Regions from separate parts of the Pseudoalteromonas sp. P1-8 genome, predicted to be linked through region 3. Evidence: predicted binding sites of a transcription regulator. Region 3 holds the regulator's gene; each other region holds the start of a gene.
The links. Region 3 encodes sigma-54, which starts transcription at its own class of promoters, with help from an activator protein. Its sites were predicted from a motif close to GTTGGCACGNNNNTNGNNT; they were not measured.
Positions count from the first base shown of each region.

Region 1: AN213_RS04715 (DUF3192 domain-containing protein) is a predicted target of sigma-54. The motif match lies at 3,038-3,056, and genes of this name have one in related genera.
Region 2: flgB (flagellar basal body rod protein FlgB) is a predicted target of sigma-54. The motif match lies at 2,149-2,167, and genes of this name have one in related genera.

Region 1 is NZ_LJSO01000002.1:258,567-263,886, reverse strand. Features, by position in the region: gene AN213_RS04735 (1-acyl-sn-glycerol-3-phosphate acyltransferase) at 1-64, opposite strand, end outside; gene AN213_RS04730 (SO_0444 family Cu/Zn efflux transporter) at 220-1,500, opposite strand; gene zntR (Zn(2+)-responsive transcriptional regulator) at 1,484-1,897, opposite strand; gene AN213_RS04720 (D-2-hydroxyacid dehydrogenase) at 1,992-2,936, shown strand; gene AN213_RS04715 (DUF3192 domain-containing protein) at 3,100-3,480, shown strand; gene AN213_RS04710 (diguanylate cyclase) at 3,513-4,436, opposite strand; gene AN213_RS04705 (response regulator) at 4,405-5,320, opposite strand, start outside.
Region 2 is NZ_LJSO01000003.1:156,132-161,451, reverse strand. Features, by position in the region: gene flgE (flagellar hook protein FlgE) at 1-521, opposite strand, end outside; gene AN213_RS06095 (flagellar hook assembly protein FlgD) at 573-1,256, opposite strand; gene flgC (flagellar basal body rod protein FlgC) at 1,270-1,701, opposite strand; gene flgB (flagellar basal body rod protein FlgB) at 1,704-2,114, opposite strand; gene AN213_RS06080 (protein-glutamate O-methyltransferase CheR) at 2,250-3,080, opposite strand; gene AN213_RS06075 (chemotaxis protein) at 3,102-4,034, opposite strand; gene flgA (flagellar basal body P-ring formation chaperone FlgA) at 4,177-4,881, shown strand; gene flgM (flagellar biosynthesis anti-sigma factor FlgM) at 4,960-5,280, shown strand; gene flgN (flagellar protein FlgN) at 5,273-5,320, shown strand, end outside.
Region 3 is NZ_LJSO01000014.1:43,977-49,296, reverse strand. Features, by position in the region: gene lptA (lipopolysaccharide transport periplasmic protein LptA) at 1-448, shown strand, start outside; gene lptB (LPS export ABC transporter ATP-binding protein) at 445-1,170, shown strand; gene AN213_RS16650 (RNA polymerase factor sigma-54) at 1,278-2,774, shown strand; gene hpf (ribosome hibernation promoting factor) at 2,802-3,089, shown strand; gene ptsN (PTS IIA-like nitrogen regulatory protein PtsN) at 3,093-3,545, shown strand; gene rapZ (RNase adapter RapZ) at 3,546-4,391, shown strand; gene AN213_RS16630 (HPr family phosphocarrier protein) at 4,405-4,677, shown strand; gene mgtE (magnesium transporter) at 4,889-5,320, shown strand, end outside.

The DNA of each region.
Region 1 (5,320 bases), on a different contig from region 3:
AATCAGCTACTTCATCATCATTGTAAGGTCTTATGTCGGCGTATTTATCCACACTTTCACTCATTAAAAACTACTTAAGTTAAAAAACGGCACGCTGAGCGTGCCGTTAAAAATAATTGGCGGATTATAACTCAGGCAATTTTAAATGCGAACCGAGTCGCGATAGTTAACCAAATTAAATGCCAATTAATGTAGAAAATATATATCTATAACAAATAATTAAGCAATGCTCTTACCAGTTTGCGACGCCTTTTTTAATACCATTTTTAGCAGTAATCTAAGCATTAAAATTGCCAACACAATACCTGCCCCAAGGCTTAACCAATGTGGTAGAACTTCATGTTCTTCGCCCATCATCGGCGCCACCACAAAACCATATTGCGCCACTAAATAATCGGTTAAAAAGCCAAATGCTAGCGCCGTGCCAATCACCCCTATTAAGTAGGCAAATACCGCACGCTTGCCAAGCTCTTTACCAACCACACCAAGTGTTGCAATATTAGTTGCCGGCCCTGCCAACATAAACACTAGCACCGCCCCTGGAGACACACCACTGAGTAATAAGCCTGCCGCAATAGGTGTCGATGCAGTAGCACAAATATACATAGGAATACTGATTAAAATAACCACCAGCATCGCCAGAATGCCATTACCCCATTGGCTTAAATAAGATTCTGGTACATAAGTTTGAACTAGAGCAGCAAAAAATAAACCGATCATTAGCCAAATCATGGTGTCTTCAAGCAGCTTGTTGCAACTAAAGCTCACCGCGCGTTTCAGTTTGTTAAAACGACTTTCAACGGCTTTAGTTGACTGCTCAGTGCTGCAACAGCTTTTCTGCGAAGGTGCTGCTTTTTCAGTTGCGCAACTGTGTTGGGGCTCCTGTGTTGGTTGCGATTCCTTGCTACTACAACAACTTGTTGTTTTAGCAGGCTCAAGTTCTTGAGGTGATTGCTTACTACAACAACTTTGTGCGGGCTTAGTAGATGCCTCTTTGCTACAACAACTCGCTGTAGTCACAGGCTCAGGCTGTTTACTGCTACAACAAGATGTTGATTCTGAGTCTTTTTCATCTGATGCTGTATTTTGATGCTGATGAAGTTCACTGTCTTTCCCCACTAATACACCGGCCACAGTGGCACTGCACACGGCGGCAATAGGACGTATCACCGCCATAAATGGACCTAGTAACACATAAGATACCGAAACTGAATCGACCCCAGTTTCAGGGGTTGAAACTAAAAATGCTGTGGTAGCACTTTTTGACGCCCCTGCCCTTCTCAAACCAATGGCCGCAGGGATCACACCACATGAGCACAAGGGCATTGGGGCACCAATAAAGGCTGCTTTAACTGTGGTCCATAACCCTTCTTTGCCTAAATGCCGGTTAAGAAAGTTAGCAGGCAAATACACATTGAGAAGACCAGCTATGAATAAGCCCAACATTAACCAAGGCGCTGAAAGTAAAAACAGATGCCAAAAATTATTGAGTAAGTCCATCGATATCCTCCAGCGTCGTTAGTATTGAACAGTTTTCAGCAGGCTCTTCTCCGCCACAGCATTTATCTGCTAATAATGATAGTGAGTCATAAAAGCGAGTAAGCTCTGCAATTCGTTGTGCAACGAGATCACGTTTTTGTATCGTCATCTCTTTAACTTCATGACAAGAATGCTGATCTTTATGAAACTTAATTTGCAGTAGCTCTTTGATCTCAGCCAGACTAAAGCCAACATTCTTTGCTCTGAGAATAAACGCCATTTGTTTATAGTCATTCTCAGAATAAAAACGATATCCCACGTCTGAACGCGAACTAGGCGTTAACAAACCATGCTTTTCGTAGTACCGTAGCGTATCTGTTGAGACACCCAACTGACGGGCAAACTCACCTATTTTCATCACCGTCTCCATTGTGAAGCGTTTATTTATTATGCTCACTATAAACCTTGGAGTACACCCCAAGGTCAAGCAATAAATTAAAAAAGGAAAGCACATGAATATTACTGTCCTTGATGCAGCGACATTAGCCAACACTTCGTTAGATGCCTTAGCGCAATTAGGTAAATTAACCTGTTACGATTTAACCGCTAAAGAACAGGTTGTTGAGCGCTGCCAAGATGCCGATATCGTTATCAGTAATAAAGTGGTGATTGATCAGAACGCCATGAGCAAATTAACTAATTTAAAATTAATATGTGTTGCAGCGACAGGGACTAACAACATTGATTTAAGTGCAGCCAAAGAACATAACATCGCAGTGACAAATGTAGCGGGCTATTCAACACCGAGTGTGGTGCAACATACCTTTACTCTCATCACTAATTTACTGGGCAATACTCACAGATACATTAATGATTGCCAGCAAGGCTTATGGCAGCAAAGCCCTATGTTTTGCCGTTTAGATTACAGCTTTAATGAAATTGCCGGCAAAACACTGGCTATTGTTGGCTATGGCTCACTGGGTAAAGCCGTTGCCGATGTAGCACGCGCCTTTGGTGCCAATGTCATCATTAGTGAACGAAAAGGCCAAACGCCTCGTGAAGGTCGTGTTAGTTTCAATGATGCCCTAACCACAGCCGATATCATTAGTGTTCACTGCCCGCTTACTGATGAAACGCGCAACCAAATCGCTGCGGCAGAATTAAGCATGATGAAACCGTCAGCTATCATCATTAACACTGCTCGTGGTGGGATCATCAATGAAGCCGATTTAGCTGATGCATTAGCTAATAATATTATTGCCGGAGCCGGTGTTGATGTACTCAGTAAAGAACCCGCAGAGCAAGAAAACCCGCTGGCACTATACAAAGGTGCAAACTTATTACTTACTCCACACATTGCATGGGCGAGCCAAGAATCTATTGTGCGCTTAGTTAACGAAATTGCGTTAAATATCCAAGCATTTAATCAAGGCGAAACACGTAACAGGTTGGTCTAAACCGCAATTTATTAGTCAATAGAGCTAAGTAATTAGTAATTTATTACTTAGCTCATTGACCAAACACAACCTAAGCAATTGATTTAGTTGTGATTTACAAGTTTGGCAAGCAGTTTGCTATTAAGTGAATAACTATAAAACAATTTCTTCGGGATAAAATAACATGAAAAAAGCACTTCTTATTGCCGCGCTAACAGCTCCATTTTTAACTGGTTGTGTCATTGCTGTTTCTGACGGTGAAGCCGACACACATTGGGCTGGTAACTCTTCTAGCTGGCAAAAACAGCATAAAAATAACCGTGAAGTGATTTCTAATCTTGCATTAGATACGAGCTACCAAACTGTATTAAACAAACTAAATACACCTAACTTTACCGAGTTATTAAAGCAAGGTGATGATGTTTACCAAGTATTATTCTATGCAACGCATAGTATTCACTCTGATGGCAAGATGACTAAAGACGAGTGTACGCCACTCGTATTTAAAAATGATAAGTTAATTGGCGTGGGTGATACGATTTATAAATCACTTAGCAATGGTTAATAAATAATTTGAAACGGGTGAGTAGGCTTTGCCTACTCATGTTCATTTACTGCGATCATTCTCGATACTATCTGATCTCGTCCGGCGTCTTTAGCCTGATAAAGACCTAAATCAGCTTCTTCAAGTAAGGTTTGTTCTGCATAAACCTGACCATTTTCTGTGGTCGCAATACCGATACTAATTGTGACATGGTCGGCATTTAGCGACGCTTTGTGTGGGATGTTTAAATCATTCACCGCATTGCGCAGTTTATTTGCAAACGACATAGCTTCTTTAGCTGAAGTATTGGGTAACACCGCAGCAAACTCTTCACCACCATAACGAGCAACAAAGTCACTGCCTCGTTCACACGCTCCAACTAAGGCATGAGCAATTTGTTTTAAGCAATCATCACCTGCTCGGTGACCATAGCAATCGTTGTAACGCTTGAAGTGATCAACATCCATCAATAACACCGATAGCGGGGTTTGATCTCGACGGCAACGACGCCACTCTCGCGCTAAATTTTCATCTAAATAACGTCGGTTTGGGATCTCGGTTAGGCCATCAATTGAGGCGAGCATTTCTAGTAAGTCATTTTTTTGTTTGATCAGCAGCTGATTACGCACTCGAGCACGCACAATAGCAGCACTAAATGGTTTAGTGATGTAGTCCATCGCGCCTAATTCAAGGCCCTTCGCTTCATCATCGTGACTGGTATTGGCAGAAATGAATATTACAGGCAACATACTGGTAGTCGCGCTTTCTTTTAGCTTAGTAAGCACTTCGTAGCCGTCAATACCGGGCATTACAATATCCAAGATCAACAAATCAACAGTTTGCGTTTTTAAAAACGTCAGTGCTTTTTCGCCACTCTCAACACAAAAAACATCATAGTCTTGCTGCAATGTTTTCTCTAATACCAAGCGGTTTAACGGATCGTCATCAACAATCAGTACCTTGGCTCTTTTCAACATCAGTAGATCCTTGTTCGATGATAAATGCGATGACCTGTTTTATTTGCCATTGCAACTCATCATTTAATTGTTCGGGCAGTTCGCCATCTGCTTTAAGCCTAGCTTCACATTGCTGAGCGCACGCTGACAATCGCTTAAAACCGAGATTTCCGGCTGACCCTTTTACATTATGAACCACACGGACCAACTCATCGGTAGTTTTTAATGTAGAGATTTGTAATAACTGCTCTGCTGCCATAGTCGCAAACTTCGACAACATAGTTAATACTAACTTAGTATTGTTTGCAAACTGAGACAGTATAAAAGCTTGATCAAAAAAGACTTCTTTTGTGTTATCAAGTTCACTCATTGCTAAAAACAACTTACTAGCAACAATCGGTTTAGTTAAATGCTTATTCATACCCGCCGCGATTGAATGCTCAATATCTTCGCTTTCACTGTGTGCAGTGAGTGCGTAAATCGGCATTTGTTCTTTGGTAAATGACTGACGAATAATACGCGTTGCCTGACAACCATCCATTTCTGGCATCTGAATATCCATAAAAATGAGATCGGGCCTTAAGCTATTTGCCAGTTCAATGCCTTTTTCACCACTGTGTGCACACACAACGGTGACATCAATTTGCTCTAAAATACTTTTAATAATGCTTAAATTAAGCGGGTTATCATCCACAGCCAGCACTAACATGCCAGATAAATCAGTACTAGAAGGCAATGAAACCAGTTCTTTTTTCACAGGCTCCGCGGCTTTATCTAGCTGTAAGCAAAAGCAAAATTCACTGCCTTTACCTTTTTCGCTTTCCAGCTTAATTTCGCCTCCCATTAGCGCAACTTCGTACTTAACAATCGCTAAGCCTAAGCCAACGCCCTGATGAGAGCGCGTT
Region 2 (5,320 bases), on a different contig from region 3:
GTTGCTCGAGAGTCTAGATTAAAAGATGAATAAACATTCGTGGTTGCACGTGGTGAACCTGATGCATCAGGAATTTGTAGTGCAGAAGATGTACTTAAGCTAACAGAAGTGGTATCACCGGTTGCTTCATCAACAGGGAAACCTTGTAGATAGTTGCCATTAGCATCGACTACAAAGTTATCTTTATTTAATTTAAACGCACCTGCTCGGGTATATGTGAAGTCTTGTGCACCTAGGTCATTCGCCATTGCGAAATAACCTTCACCAGTGATCGCTAAGTCAAGTGAGTTATTTGTGAAAGATAACGAACCTTGGTGGAATTGTTGTGCCACCATTGTTGTTCTTACACCGTCACCATTTTTTGTTTTACCAGAACTAAATACTGATGATGCGTATACATCAGCGAACTCTGCACGAGACTCTTTAAAGCCCGTAGTATTAACGTTAGCAATGTTATTTGCGGTAACGTCTAAATCTTTTTGCGCGGCTGCTAAGCCTGTTAATGCAATATTGAAGCTCATAACTCACCTCTAACCTATCTCTTAGCCTAAGCTAACCCAAACCTTTTTTACTTATGCGATTTCAGCTATATCAGTTAGCCTAACCGCACCCTCTTTTGTATTTACGATAATGCCGCTTGCGCCATTAATATTGACACTTTCAATATTCTTAAAGGTCGCCATTGGCATACTGCTGTAGTCTCCATTTACAAAGCCTTCAGCACTGATGTCATATTCACCTTCAGGTAGCACATTGCCATCATTGTCTTTACCATCCCATTCAAAACGAAGTGCACCCGCTGACTGAGAACCTAATTCAATGGTACGCACTAACTGGCCTGATGAATCCGTTATTCTTAGCGTTAAAGATTCAACAGCGGTTTCTGCAACCACCGACCCTTTAGCTAGATTTTCGCCATCAAAATCAATGGTGTCAGACTCAAGTAACGCTTGCTTACCAACAAGAGTCGAAGCCTGTAACGCAGAATTTGATGTCATTGATGCAGTGAGTGAATCAAACTTCTCGTTTAAGTTTGAAATACCTTCAGCCATGGTAAAGTTCGTCATCTGCGCAATCATTTGATCGTTATCAGCAGGATTACTCGGATCCTGAAACGACAACTGCTGTGTTAACAACGAAAAGAAATCTTCCTGAGAAAGCGTGTTGTTGTCTTCTTCAGTTGTTTGCGTACTACTTTGATTCCAACGCAAACTATCCATATAGGATGATGATGCAGAGCTGATGTCGTTACTCATAACTTATCCTCGGTTACCGTTGTCCTAACAACAGTGTTTTACTTAACATTTGCTTAGCTGCATCAGCAACTTGCACATTTGTTTGGTAAGAGCGAGAGGCAGAAATCATATTTGCCATTTCTTCTACAACATTAACGTTAGGTTTGTAGATATAACCATTTTCATCCGCACTTGGGTGGTTCGGGTTATATTCAATTTGTAGAGGTTTATCACTCTCTACAATGCCTAACACTTTAACGCCAACAGAAGAGCCCTGAGGATTGCTTTGTGATGCTGACGCTTTAGTCAACTCTGCAGCAAAAACAGGGTGGCGCGCTCGATATGTCTGATCTTGACTAGAACTAATCGTATTTGCATTCGAGATATTACTGGCTGTGGTATTTAAGCGAACATTTTGCGCACTCATACCGGTTGCTGAAATATCAAAAACATTATACAAACTCATGATTAAGCTCCTTGACTACCGAGGGCTTTTTTAAGGCCTTTAATTTTACTACTCATAAATTGCAGGCTTGCCTGATACTCTAATGAGTTCTGTACATACAAGTTTCGTTCCACTTGTATATCGACTGAGTTACCATCACCTGTATCTGCTTGATTTGGCGTACGAAACATTTCTGCGCTGCCAACAAAACGACTGCCCCCGGCAATATGTTTAGCATCGGTTCTTACCATGCTATTGCCGCCTTGTTGGTTGCTTTTTGCCGCTTTTAATGCCGAGGCAAAATCGATATCTTTCGCTTTATAGCCCGGCGTATCAGCATTAGCGATATTTGTCGCTAATAACTCAGCGCGTTGTGAACGGATCAACATCGCATGAGGATGAACACCAAATGCTTTATCAAAACTGATAGCCATAACCATCTCCAAAAAATTGACTCTGTAGTGGTTAATGCAAAAGCTAAGCCAAAAATTTAGGAGTAATTTGATTTATATAAGAGACTGAAAAATAGGTAAATTTAGCAACCTAAGGACTAGGTTGCTAAGGAGAGTTTACTTTTTCTGATAGATGATACCTGGGTTACAACGAACCATATCAAAGCTATCACTTAAGCCCGCCATTGATTCTGACGCACCTAAAAACAGGTAACCTTTCGGGTTTAAAGCTTGAGCAAATTGAGAAATGATTTTAGCTTTTACTTCTGGTGAAAAGTAAATCAACACATTACGGCAAAATATGATGTCAAACTTGCCCATTAGGGCATATGAATCGAGTAAGTTTAAATGTCTAAAGCTGACCATTTTACGTATAGGGTCAACTACCTGAGCCATTCCATTACCGCTGTCCTTGAAGAACTTTTGACGACGCTCCATCGACAAGCCACGAGCGAGCGCCAGCGAGTCATACTCAGCATTCTTGCACATATCAAGCATGGTATTAGAGATATCAGTGCCAATAATTTGCGCACCCATCTTTAATACACCTGGGTTTTTAGATTGGAACTCGGCAACAGACATGGCAATTGAGTACGGCTCTTGTCCTGATGAACTTGCCGCTGACCATATTTTTAGTGGCCTACGCACATCTTTAAGTTCAGGAAATAGTTTTGTTTTCAATAACTCAAACGGATATTGGTCACGAAACCAAAGCGTTTCATTGGTTGTCATCGCATCAACGACAGCGGCACGAAGCTGCCTCTCATGAGGGCTTAGTGTTTTACTTACCAACTGTGATAAAGATTCAACATTAAAACGCGCCATAAGCGGCGCAAGGCGGCTTTTAACTAGATAAAGTTTATTATCGCCAAGCACAATGCCACATTGTTGCTCTAAAAAAGAGCGGAATTGATCGTATTCGCTTTGTTGTAAATGCTTATTTTCCAAAGTAATACCACCTATAAATAATTAATCACAATGAACCCATTTCTTCACAGCTGTCGCTAATTCATCTGGGTTAAATTTTGCAATAAAATCATCAGCACCCACTTTTTCGATCATTGCTTGGTTAAACACCCCACTTAAAGAGGTATGCAAGATCACATGCAAAGGTGATAATTTTGGATCAGCCTTAATTTCAGCGGTTAAGGTATAACCGTCCATTTCTGGCATTTCTACATCAGATATTAATAGACCAACACGTTCAGTAATATCATTTTGACAATCGAGCTGAGCAATCTCTCTTAAACGTAAAAGTGCTTCTTTTCCGTTTTTAGCTAGTTCAGTTTGTACACCTAGAGGTTCAAGCGCACGCTTGACTTGGTTTCGAGCTACTGCAGAGTCATCAGCAATAAAAACAATACGCTCACCCAAGTCACGCTGAATCTCACCTTCACCAACTACTTCAGCACTCACTTCAGTGTTAACTGGGCAAATTTCGTTTAATATCTTTTCTACATCGAGAATTTCAACTAATTCGTTTTCAATCTCAGTGACCGCAGTTAGGTAAGAATAACGTCCGGCTCCCGAAGGCGGCGGCATTATTTTTTCCCAGTTCATATTCACGATGCGTTCAACACCACCAACTAAAAACCCTTGCACTGAACGGTTGTACTCAGCAATGATGATAAAACTGTCTTTGATATTTTCAATTGCAGGGCCACCTACAGCCATCGATAAATCAATAACAGAGATAGTTTGACCACGGATATGCGCAACACCGCGAATGTACGCATTTGATTTAGGCATGTTAGTAAGTGGTGGACATTGCAGAACCTCTCTTACTTTAAACACGTTTATACCAAAGCGTTGTCGCCCTCTGAGTTTGAATAATAGTAATTCAAGGCGGTTTTGCCCAACCAACTGAGTACGCTGGTTAACTGAGTCTAAAATGCCTGCCATTTCAATCTCCTAAAGATAAACAATCAGAGCTGGAACAATAATTGCCTTCTTTGTGTTAAAGCTACATAAGGTTACAAAGCGTCTGTTTTTTGACGCAAAATATTTATACCTTGTTTTCAACCATAAGCATAGTCGAAACAATATGAGTTTGTTAAAAAAAAGCCGAAGATACAGTGTTTTTTATTTTCTTACTAGCCTGTTGTTTACAACACAACTACAGGCAGAAGTTTATAATACCGAGCAACTTCAACAAATCGCCATCGATTTTGTTAGCGAGCAGCTCCCTGATCTGGACACCACACCTCAAATTAGTGCTTTACCATTAGATAGTCGCATTCCTGAGAGGTTATGTGAGTCACCAATTAACAAAGAGTTACCAACAGAGCCTCCTTTTAATCGGCAGGTAACTGTACAACTTAAGTGCCAAGATTTAAATAGTTGGACCCAATACGTTCACGTGCGCATTATTGAGCTCGAACCTGTGGTTGTTGTTACCACTAATTTAGCCCGTGGAGAGGTCATTCGCCCTGAACATTTACGCCTCGAAATGAAGCCAAAGCAATTTGTTAGAACGCAATATGTTCAAGATGAGGCTATACTTATTGGCAGTCGCAGTAAGCGCAATTTACGTGACGGCACACCTATTGTTATGAGCCAAGTTTGTATGGTTTGTAAAGGCGATAATGTAACTATCTATGCTTCATTACGCGGGTTAAGAATTAAAACCACCGGAATTGCTCTAGAAGATGGCACGTTAGACGAATTAGTACGTGTAAAAAACAAAAAATCAGGTAAAGTATTAAATGCACGTGTGGATGGGGTCGAGTCTGTACAAGTAAATATTTAATTTTTTATATTTATGCTAAAGTATCCGCTGTGCCCGCCGATATAAAGGCATATGTTGGGTAATGTATAGGTCAAAATTATGGTAAGCAATGTCAATAATGGTCAACAACAGCCTTCTGTGTTGACAAATACCAAGCAAAAAAAGCTTGATTTACAAAAAGATAATGCTAATGCAGCCGCTGCAAAATCGGCCGCACCAAAAGCAAGTGCAGATTCTGTGAGCTTAACTCCTCAAGCTAAACAGCTAAAATCTTTGCAAGAAAAAGCAGAGCAATCATCTGGCTTTGATAGCAATAAAGTGGCTGAGCTGAAAAAAGCAATCAGTGAAGGTAAATACCAAATTGATGCTGAAAAGCTAGCAAAGAACATCGCTGCATTCGAGTTTGATGTCTATGGCTGATCATAATCATTTAATAGCTAGCAAATTAACACAACAAGTT
Region 3 (5,320 bases):
AACAGGCGCTCAAATTAGCATTAGCTCAGATCGCCAAGTAGGTAAACTAAAAGATGGCGTTGGCATATTTGAAGGTAACGTAGAGATCGTGCATGGTAATCGTCGTATTACCGCTGAACGCCTTGAAGCACACGGCGGTGACACCGAGGGTACAGTAGAGTTAATTATTGCCACAGGTAAGCCTGCTTACTTCGAAGAAAAGCAAACTGATGGCACCGTGATGAGCGCCAGCGCCGAAGAAGTTCGTTATGATGTTGCAAAACGCTTCTTAACCTTAAATGGTGAAGCTGAAGTTACTCAAGCAGGTCAAAAAGTAACAGCAAAAAGCATTACCTATGATATGGCACAGCAGCTGATCAGTGCTGAAAAAGACGAAAACTCAACAGATCGTGTACACACTATTTTAGTGCCTGTTGAAAATAAAAAAGATAATAAAGGCCAACCATGAGCACATTAAAAGCAGAGCTTTTAGCTAAAAGCTACAAAGGCCGCCAAGTGGTTAAAAATGTCGGCCTTGAAGTTGAAGCGGGCAGCATTGTTGGCTTGCTTGGCCCAAATGGTGCAGGTAAAACCACCACCTTCTATATGATTGTAGGCCTAGTCCCAAGCGACAAAGGTAAAATCAGCATTGATGATAACGATATTACCCTTTTGCCAATGCACAATCGTGCCCGCTTAGGTATCGGCTATCTGCCACAAGAATCGTCAATTTTTCGAAAGTTAACGGTTTACCAAAACTTGATGGCTATTTTAGAAACCCGTAAAGATCTAAACAAAGCAGGTCGCGAAGAAACACTTAATAGCTTACTCGATGAATTTAGTATTCAACACATTCGTGACAGCCAAGGTATGGCGCTGTCAGGTGGTGAGCGACGCCGTGTAGAAATTGCTCGCGCATTAGCCGCTAATCCTAAATTTATCCTTTTAGATGAGCCTTTTGCTGGTGTTGATCCAATTTCAGTGTTAGATATAAAGAAAATTATTGAGCACCTAAAAAATCGTGGTATCGGTGTACTAATTACTGACCATAATGTTCGAGAAACCCTTGATGTTTGTGAAAAAGCCTACATTGTTTCTCATGGGGAGCTAATTGCATCAGGCACACCTGAGCACGTATTAGCAGACCAAACTGTACGCGATGTATATCTAGGCGAGCAATTCAGGCTGTAACCATTACGCCAGCGACTAGAGCATCTGCTAGACTTATAACAATGACAATAAATCGATAACTGTGTTTTTACAGTTATCGATAACTTTAAAAGGATTGTTAGGGATACATGAGGCAATCATTACAGCTGCGCATGGGCCAGCAACTTACAATGACTCCACAACTGCAACAAGCGATTCGTTTGTTGCAGCTCAGTACATTGGATCTCCAGCAAGAAATTCAAGAAGCGCTTGATAGTAATCCCCTACTTGAAGTGGAAGAAGCGGATTACAATGAAGAAAGCACCGGCAAGAATGAGCAAAAAGCGGAGTCTGACGATGTGCAAGTCAGCGCGTCTGCCGAAGAAGCACCTAGCGAGTACGAGCAAGAAAGTAGTGATGCTCTCAATAAAGACACCGTAAGCGATGACTTAGCCATGGATGTTACTTGGGATGAGTACATGAGTGCCGCCCCTTCAACATCGTCAGGGCCAATGCCTGAAGATGAATCTATCTATCAAGGTGCATCAACCGAAACCCTTCACGAATACCTAATGTGGCAATTACAGCTCACGCCATTTAGCCCTACTGATGAAGCGATTGCTGTGGCAATTGTAGAAGCTATCGATGATTCAGGTATTTTAACGGTAAGCTGTGAAGATATAGTCGAAAGCTTTAATCAAAATAACGATGAAGAAGAAATCGAACTTGATGAAGTCGAAGCGGTCTTAAAAAGAATTCAGTTATTTGATCCTGTGGGTATTGGCGCGCGCAGTTTACAAGAATGTCTGTGCATTCAGCTACGCCAATTCGATGCCGATACGCCATATTTAGCTGAAACTAAAATGGTTTTATCTGAGCATATCGAATTATTAGCGAGTCGCGACTATCGAACTTTGATGAAAAAGACTAAGCTTAAAGAAAACGAGCTTAAAGAAGTTATGACGCTCATCCACAGCTTAAACCCTAAGCCTGCGGATAGCATAGTACGCGAAGAGTCTGAGTACGTCATACCTGATGTATCAGTGAAAAAAGTAAAAGGTCGCTGGGTAGTCGAGTTAAACCCAGATTGTATGCCAAAGATTAGAGTGAACAGCCAATATGCAGCTATGTCTCGCTCAGTTAAATCAAGTAGCGACAGCCAATTTATTCGTTCTCACTTACAAGAAGCAAAGTGGTTTATTAAGAGCTTAGAAAGCCGTAACGATACGCTATTAAAGGTGACCAACTGTATCGTTCAACAACAACAAGCTTTCTTTGAACATGGCCCTGAAGCAATGAAGCCGATGGTGCTAAATGATGTTGCTGAAATGGTCGAAATGCATGAATCGACGATTTCACGGGTAACAACGCAAAAATATATGCATACCCCACGGGGTATTTTTGAGTTGAAATATTTCTTCTCAAGCCATGTCAGCACCGAAAATGGTGGTGAGTGTTCTTCTACAGCAATACGCGCTTTAATCAAGAAGTTAGTCGCTGCAGAAAACTCAGCTAAACCATTGAGTGATAGCAAAATTGCAGATATATTGGCTGAGCAAGGAATTAAAGTAGCTAGACGTACAATTGCAAAATATCGTGAGTCTCTAGCAATACCTCCGTCTAATCAGCGTAAGAGTCTGATTTAGACGTTTTACATAGAAGGAAAAATGCTTATGCAACTAAATTTAACTGGTCGTCATGTAGAAATCACAGATTCATTAAGAGACTATGTAAACACCAAGTTTGCGAAACTAGAAAGGCATTTTGACCATATTAATAATGTTCATGTCATTCTAGATGTAGAAAAATTAAGCCAAAAAGCAGAAGCAACTTTACATGTAAACGGAGGCGAATTATTCGCTTCTACAGAACATCAAGATATGTACGCAGCCATTGACTCACTGATCGATAAACTTGATCGCCAAGTCATTAAACACAAAGAGAAATTAGCTCGACATTAAATTATGAAACTAAGTTCACTTACTAACCAGGACTGCAGCAAAGCTGCGGTCCTTTTTAATAGCAAAAAAAGAATTCTTGAATATATCAGCGAACTGGCCCACCAGCAGCTTCCTCATTTATCGCAACAAGATATCCTAGATGCTTTACTCAACCGAGAAAAACTAGGTAGCACCGGCATTGGCCGAGGTATTGCTATTCCACATGGCCGAATGAGCGGCGCAGATGAGCCTCATGCATTTGTGATAGTGAGTGAATCCCCTATTAATTTTGATGCAATTGATAATCGTCCAGTTGATATTTTTGTGGCACTCATCGTACCAGATGGTGACTGTCAGCTTCACCTAAAGACCTTATCAACAATTGCTGATAGACTTAAAGATAAAGAATTTTGTAAACAGCTGCGTAGTGCTACTACCGATCAGCAACTGTTTCAGGTCATATCAGCAGAGGCATAAATGGAATTAATAATTATCAGCGGTCGCTCAGGCTCAGGTAAATCGGTCGCTTTACGAGTACTTGAAGACTTAGGCTATTATTGCGTTGATAATATTCCGGTTAATTTACTGCCTTCGCTCGTACGTAGTGTGTCTGATAACTACGATAAAATAGCGGTCAGTATCGACGTACGTAACTTACCGAAAGAGCAGCAAGAATTTAATGATATTCTTGAGTACCTGCCAGGTTTCGCAAACCCAACACTATTCTATTTAGACAGTGATGACCAAACTCTGATCAAGCGCTTTTCAGAAACACGCCGCTTGCATCCACTATCTATTGATTCTTTGCCGCTTGATCTGGCCATTAAACAAGAAAAAATCCTGCTTGATGTGTTGATCACTCGCGCTGACTTTATGATTGATACCACTGATCTGAGTGTTCATCAGTTAGCAGAATCAATTCGCGAAAAGATTTTAGGTAAAAAAGATAAAAAGCTAATTATTACTTTTATGTCGTTTGGCTTTAAGCATGGTATTCCAAAAGAAGCTGACTACGTTTTTGATGCACGCTTTTTACCTAACCCACACTGGGAACCTGATTTAAAGCCACTAACTGGCCTTGATCAACCAGTAAAAGATTACCTAGCTAGCCACAGCATAGTGCAAAAGTTCACTTGGCAAATACAAACCTTTGTGCAAACTTGGTTGCCACATTTAGAGCGTAATAACCGCAGTTACCTGACCATTGCTATTGGTTGCACCGGCGGCCAGCATCGCTCTGTTTACTTAGCGCAAACAATTGGTGAGAGCTTTGCCAAAAGCCATGCTAATGTAAAAATCCGCCACCGCGAACAAGACATTTAATTAGGCACCAACAATGCACGCTGAAGATACCTTTTTAATTCAAAACAAACTTGGCTTACATGCTCGTGCTGCTACTGTTTTAGCGCAATTAGCACTGCAATTTGATGCCAAAATTACGCTTTATCAAGATGATAAAGAAGCTGAAGGCGACAGCGTGTTAGCATTAATGCTACTTGAAAGTAGTCAGGGTAAAGAAGTTCGCGTTGTGTGTGAAGGCCCTGACGCCGATGCTGCATTAACGGCAATCGGCGAATTAATTGCACAACGCTTCCACGAGCAAGAATAGCATTTGCTAAGACTTCAAGGTTTACGGTAAACTTAATTCGGATATTTAAAATTCCCTTTAAATATCCTACTTTTATATCGCTCGCTTTTCTAAATTACAAAACTCTTAATAAATTTATCGCAGTGCGACGATATCTCTGCAAATACACTACAAAGCAACTATGCTGTATTTGCTTAGCCTATTTAAACTTTTTTCAGTTGTAAGGACGCCAATGCCAGAAGCCTTTGAACAAGATTACCCACTACAACAACTCAAACAAGTGACCAAGTCACTCAATAGTGGTCAATTTGTTCAAGTGCGCGGTATGTTAGCCAAAACGGCACCTTGTGATACAGCCCTTTTACTTGAATCTTCTCCCCATAAAATTCGTCGTATGCTTTGGCAGCTGGTTGATCCAGATGTCCGTGGTGATGTTCTAGAAGAACTCTCTGAAGATGTACGTCTTGGCATTATTGCCCAGATGGAGCCTGAGCACATTGCTGCTGCCACTGAAGATATGGACGACGATGACTTAGGTGAGGTTTTACGTAGTCTTCCTGATACCGTATATCAAGACGTTGTCAGTGCCATGGATTCGCAAGATAGAGAGAGAGCAACTCAAGCACTTTCTTATCAAGAGCGCTCAGCCGGTGCCTTGATGAAC